Regions from separate parts of the Clostridium sp. genome, predicted to be linked through region 2. Evidence: riboswitches for the same ligand, from Rfam matches in the RefSeq annotation. Region 2 holds a riboswitch; the other holds the start of a gene.
The links. Region 2 has a riboswitch for ZMP and ZTP ahead of LKE46_RS03290 (phosphoribosylaminoimidazolecarboxamide formyltransferase). Riboswitches for the same ligand answer to the same signal wherever they lie in the genome.
Positions count from the first base shown of each region.

Region 1 (3,428 bases), 1.2 Mb from region 2:
AAGATATCTGACAACAGCTTTAACATTGAGTTAACAGCAGATCCGAAGTCCATTACAGGTGACGGTAAATCAACATCGACTCTTACAGCGAAAGTAGTTGATGCGGACAATAAGCCTGTACCTGGTGTTACTGTTGATTTTTCAGCACCGAACGGAAGTTTCCCTGAGGGCAGTTCTGCAGTCACCGATGAAAATGGTGAAGCATGCGTAGTATTCAAGTCCGATAAAATTGAAGGAATTGAAGAAAAGAAGATACCTGTTACCGCAGTTGTCAATGACCCGGAACACGGACTGAATTCCAAGGATCAAATAGATATTACATTTGAACCGGGCAGCATAAAGGGAGCAGTTGTGGACAATGAAACAGGAAATCCTATAGCTGGAGCTACGGTTGTAGTTAAGAAGGACTTTGATGGTGATGGAACAATAGACTTCAAAAGTGAAGTAACTACATCATCTGACGGCAAATATGAAATTGCCGTTCCAAAGGGAGATGTAGAGTATGATGTCGAGATAACAGTACCTGTACAGATAAATGGAAAGACAGAAGATAAAACGTTCATACAGAAATCAAATCCTGGTGAAATTGCAGGAAATTCCTATGACTCTGAAAAAACTGCAGCAGGTATTGTACTTTTGAAAAATCCTGATGGAGAAACTGCGGGATATTTCAAGGACTATGGCAATATAACCATTGATGTTCCAGAAATTGGACAGCAGGTTGATATCGGAAGTGACGGTACCTTCCAAGTAGGTGGCCTTGAAAAGGACAGGGAATACAACTTCAATATCGTATACAACTTCGATAATGGTGAAGAGATTATTATCGGAACAATTCATGTGAAAATGGATTCTGACGGACAGATGAGGATTGATCCGGAACCTACCCTGATAGATCCATATGGTTTAGTCACTGACAGTGTTAGTAGTGATAAAATACCTGATGCGGATATAAAATTGTACTATGCAGATACCGAGAGAAACAGGGAATCAGGCAAAACTCCCGATACACTTGTACAGCTTCCGGGACTGGAGGGATTCCCTCCTGCAGACAATGCAAACCCGCAGTCCAGTGACGAAGATGGAAACTATGCTTTCATGGTTTATCCGAATACCGATTACTACATTGTTGCAACAAAACCTGGATATGAAACCAAAACAACAGAGACCATTTCTGTAAATGATGCTATAGTAAGGCATGACATACCAATGACTCCTATTTCTTCAGGAGGTGCAGGCGGAGGCGGAAGTGCAAGCATCCAGGGCACGGTGAATGTAAATAAGACGGATAAAAGCGGAAATCCGCTTAAAGGTGCGGAGTTCACGCTGATCAATTCCAAGGGAAATTCAGTGAAGACTGCTGTGACAGATGAAAATGGGCTGGCAGAATTTACCAAGGTAAATCCAGGTAAATATACTGTCAAGGAGACCAAAGCACCTTCTGGTTATTCCATCTCAGATAAAATATTATCTGTAGAGATAAACCAGAGCAAGGTTTATGACCTTGGAACTGTACAGGATGCTAAAGAAGAAGGAAGTACACCTGTTGTACCACCTGTACAGCCTACACCAGAAGAACCGGAACAGCCAGGAGAGAATCCGGATGAAGGTAATAAACCGGATCAGCCAAATCAGCCGGGTAACAACTCAGGAGAAAGTAAAAATCCGGCAAAGGGGTCTTCACAGCCAGGTAAACAGGGTGGAAACAATGGCATACAAAACGGGCAGAAAAATTCATCTCTGGAAAATGGCATGGATTCAAAACTTCCTAAAACGGGAAGTATCATAGACACGTCGGTATTGGCTGTATTGGGAATATTGCTTGTTCTTTCAGGAGCTGTACTCGTGTTTAAGAGAAAAAAATCATATTGACACATCTGTGATAATATGATATTTTAAATGTACAAGGAAAATTGATTTTAAACAGGTCGTATAACCGGCGGAAGTGGATATAACCACAGGGAGTACGATTTTTGAAAGCCGACCGCCTGGGCAATTAAAGTGTCCAGGCGGTCATTTTTAGTTGAATGGATAATATATTATTTTACTGAAATGCTGACATAATAATTGTTAGAATAGTAAAAATATTTTTAAAGGAGAGAATTTTTATGCGAAATCAGTGGGAAAATTTTAAGACTGGAAAATGGACAGAAGGTATCGACGTCAGAAATTTTATACAGAAAAACTACACACCTTATACTGGAGATGAAGGTTTTTTAACAGCTCCTACCGGGAGGACAAAAAGAGTCTGGGAAAAGTCGGAAAAGCTCATTCTTGAGGAAATTAAAAAAGGCGGAGTGCTTGATGTGGATACAAAAACCGTATCCGGCATTGACAGCTTTGAACCGGGATATATAGACAGGCCAAACGAGGTTATCTTCGGACTCCAGACTGATGCACCCCTCAAGAGAATGGTCAACCCTTTCGGAGGTATAAGAATGGCACAGCAGGCTCTTGATGCCTATGGATACAAAGTCGATGATAAAATGCAGCATATATTTACAAAGTACAGAAAGACACATAATGAAGCGGTATTTGATGCATACAATGAAGAGATGAGGACAGCGAGACATGTGGGACTTCTGACAGGGCTTCCAGATGCCTATGGAAGAGGAAGAATAATAGGAGATTTTAGAAGGATAGCATTGTATGGCATCGATTACCTGATAGAACAGAAGAAAGATGATCTGAAGGACCTGAAGGGAGATATGACCGAGAGCATTATAAGACAGAGGGAAGAAGTTGCAGAGCAGATAAAGGCACTCAAGAAGATGAAAAGTATGGCATCGCGTTATGGAATTGATATTTCAAATCCTGCGGCAAACGCAGCAGAAGCTGTTCAATTCACCTATTTTGGATATCTTGCAGGTATAAAGGAAAATAACGGTGCGGCAATGTCTCTTGGAAGAGTTTCCACATTCCTGGACATATATATTGAAAGAGATTTGAAAAAGGGTATTATAGATGAACAGGGCACACAGGAGCTTATAGACCAGTTTATAATCAAGCTCAGACTTGAAAGGCATCTCAGGACTCCTGAATACAATGAGATCTTTGCAGGAGATCCAAACTGGGTTACAGAATCAATAGGCGGTATGGGAATAGACGGAAGAACTCTGGTCACAAAAAATTCCTACAGGTTCCTGAACACCCTTACAAATCTTGGACCTGCTCCCGAGCCGAACATGACGGTATTGTGGTCCCAGGACCTCCCGAATTCATTTAAGAAGTACTGTAGCAGGATGTCAATAGAGACAGATGCCCTGCAGTATGAAAATGATGATATAATGAGGCCCGTATACGGAGACGATTATGCCATAGCATGCTGTGTGTCGGCCATGGCTGTAGGAAAACAGATGCAGTTCTTCGGTGCAAGGTGCAATCTTGCAAAATCACTTCTCTATGCTATAAACGGCGGTGTTGATGAA
Region 1 is NZ_JAKVOI010000001.1:1,815,012-1,818,439, reverse strand. It holds gene LKE46_RS09005 (SpaA isopeptide-forming pilin-related protein) at 1-1,872, shown strand, start outside; ZMP/ZTP riboswitch at 1,923-2,001, shown strand; gene pflB (formate C-acetyltransferase) at 2,109-3,428, shown strand, end outside.
Region 1: another riboswitch for ZMP and ZTP. It lies ahead of pflB (formate C-acetyltransferase); the one in region 2 lies ahead of LKE46_RS03290 (phosphoribosylaminoimidazolecarboxamide formyltransferase).

Region 2 (3,428 bases):
TTTATGGGAATATATTTAACGGGAACTGTACTGGGTTTTTTAAAAGAATAGACTTCCCGGAAATTTTCATCTACTATTTGAATCCAGACATTGTTTTCTTGAATTTGTCTTATACCTTCTTCTTTTACAAAGGGTATTCCATTTTTAAAGGCCATATATTTGGAGAAATTCAATGTGAATTTCTCCGGGGTGGGAGCGGTAAAGTTTTCCTTGGTATACAGAATTATCTGATTCCAGAAAAGCAGATTTATAAATAATTCAATTATAACTATGAATATCAGTGTTACAAGAAATCTTGTAGTGATATTCCAATTGGTTTTGATTTTGTTTCTGATTTTCATATTAAGCTACCTCTTCATTGAATTTTCAGCTTATAACCCAGGCCTTTGGCTGTAATTATGTATTTTGGACTGGAAGGATTGTCTTCTAATTTTTGCCTTAGTTTTCTTATATGAACCATAATTGTGTTGTCATATCCCTCATAGCTGTCTTTCCAGACTTCACTGCATATCATCTGTTTGGTTAGAATTTGATTGGCATTTTGGGCCATGTAACATAACAGGTGATATTCCTTGGGAGTAAGTGTTATATTTTTACCTGACTTTGACACTTCGCCTTTTGCAGGGTCAATTGTTATGTCTCCGAAGCTTATCTTTTTCTTTTTCATTGACATTTCATTTTTAATATATATATTTCTACGCAAATGTGCCTTGATCCTGAAAGCCACCTCCTTTGGACTGAAAGGTTTGGTTACATAATCGTCCGCACCCATTCCCAGGGCAAGTATTTTATCTACATCTTCAGATTTTGCAGACAGAAAGATAATAGGCACAAAAGAAAAATTCCTTATATTTCTGCACACTTCAAATCCGTCCATATCCGGCATCATTATGTCCAGAACTACTATGTCAGGTTTTTCGTTTCTGCATATTTTTATACCCTCTGATCCATTTTTTCCTTTGAATATTCTCCTGAAGCCTTCTTTTCTAAGGACCGTCTCCATCAGCTTTAAAAGCTCAACTTCATCATCTATTAAAAGTATCTTTCTATCTAAAATTTGATCCTGCATTTTTACCTCCAATGGTCAAAAATATATATATTTTAATTATAGCATCATTTAGGTATCCTTCGCCTAAGATACAAAATTTTAATGTTCTGTTAAGGTTTGAATCATTGACATGGATATTGGAGTATAATATAATTTAATGGATAAATAAGTGATCATGTGACTGGCGGAAATGGAGTTTACCATGGGAAGCATGATTGAATAGAAGTTGTATCGACCGCCTGGGTAATTAATAATTTACCCGGGTTTTTTTGTGTTCAAATTTGGAAGGGAGTAATGCAGATGAAAAATAATGAACTTATATTAAAGTATGGTTGTAATCCACATCAGAAACCTGCCAGGGTTTATATGAAAAAAGGAGAACTTCCATTTAGAATTATAAATGGCAAGCCCGGATATATAAATCTCATGGATGCACTTAATTCATGGCAGCTTGTAAAGGAATTGAAAAATACTACAGGTATTGCAAGTGCGGCCTCTTTTAAACATGTAAGTCCTGCCGGTGCTGCAGTTGCAGTGCAGCTTGATGACATACTGAAGAAGGTATATGCGGCTGGGGATGAGGAGCTTTCGCCTGCAGCTACTGCATATTGCAGGGCGAGAGGTGCCGATAGAATGTCTTCTTATGGAGATTTTGCGGCTTTAAGTGATGAAGTTGATTTATCTACGGCTAAAGTATTAAAAAGTGCTGTTTCTGATGGAATAATTGCGCCGGCCTATAGTAAGGAGGCTCTTGAAGTTTTAAAGAAGAAAAAGAGAGGAAATTACTGCATAATTCAAATTGACAGAGATTATGAACCCTGTGAAATGGAGAAAAGAGAAATATTTGGAGTAACCTTTGAGCAGAAAAGGAATAACGCAATTATAACAGATGAACTTTTGAAAAATATAGTAACAAAAAGAAAAGATCTCACTCAAAATGCAAAGAGAGATCTCTTAATATCAATGATTACACTTAAGTATACTCAATCCAATTCTGTATGTTTTGTGCTTGATGGACAGGTGATTGGAGTTGGTGCAGGACAGCAGTCGAGAATTCACTGCACAAGACTTGCCGGATCAAAAGCAGACGTATGGTTTTTAAGACAGCATCCTTCAGTCTTATCACTTCCATTTAGAGACGGACTTAAAAAAGCTGAGAAAGATAATGCAATAGATCAGTATCTTCGTAATGATGTAACAGAAGAGGAGACACGACACTGGAAAGATGTATTTACTGAAGTTCCAAGAAAGCTTACGGAAGAGGAGAAGAAAAATTGGATTTCAAAACTTAAAGGAGTTTCTCTAGGCTCTGATGCATTTTTCCCATTTAGGGATAACATAGACAGGGCATCTAAAAGCGGGGTTGAGTACATTGTTGAGCCAGGCGGTTCCATAAGAGATGATGCTGTGATAGAAGCCTGCAATGATTATAATATGGTAATGGCCTTTTCAGATTTAAGGCTGTTTCATCATTAGAGGAAAAGAGAAAGATACATTTCAAAGATATAAAAAAATTTGGTAAAATTCAAACCTTTTATGATAGAGCCTATTTCATAGAAGGCTTTTTTATTTATCAAATGGAATTTAAGGTTCCCTTAAGGTTTTGATAAATGGGATTTAAGCTGCAGGATCTATTATATGTTCATATGCTAGTTCAAGGAGGAAATTGTATGGAGGAAAATATTGTAAAAACCATAGATTTGACGAAAAGTTTTAAAAACTTTAAGGCAGTAAAGGGAATAAATTTATCTGTAAAGAAAGGAAGGGTATACGGATTTCTGGGTCCCAACGGGGCTGGAAAATCCACAACTATAAGGATGCTTTTGGGGCTTATAAAGCCTACAGGTGGACAAGTCCGTATGTTTGGCAAAGATCTTCAGAAAAACAGAATGGATATTCTGAAGAGAGTTGGGTCCATGGTGGAAGCGCCATCTTATTATGGAAATTTGACAGCCTATGAAAATCTGCAGGTATCGGCGGAACTTCTGGAACTTGACTATAAATATATTGATGAAGTTCTGGAGGTTGTGAAACTAACGGAGTGGAAAAATAGACAAGCTAGTAAATTTTCACTCGGCATGAAACAGAGACTTGGAATTGCCCAGGCACTCATATCAAAACCGGAACTTCTTATATTGGATGAACCCACCAACGGACTTGATCCCTCTGGAATCCATGAGATAAGGGGCCTTATTAAAAGACTTCCCAAGCTCTACAATATGACAGTCATCATATCCAGTCATAACCTGAGTGAAATTGAACTTGTAGCAGATGATATTGGAATTATAAACAGGGGAAATATGCTGTTTCAAGGAACTCTTGAAGAACTTCATTCAAAAAGCAAGGGTCAGATCTGTATAGGAGCCAGGGATTCCAGAAG
Region 2 is NZ_JAKVOI010000001.1:613,804-617,231, forward strand. It holds gene LKE46_RS03280 (HAMP domain-containing sensor histidine kinase) at 1-341, opposite strand, end outside; gene LKE46_RS03285 (response regulator transcription factor) at 356-1,069, opposite strand; ZMP/ZTP riboswitch at 1,216-1,300, shown strand; gene LKE46_RS03290 (phosphoribosylaminoimidazolecarboxamide formyltransferase) at 1,349-2,524, shown strand; gene LKE46_RS03295 (ABC transporter ATP-binding protein) at 2,719-3,428, shown strand, end outside.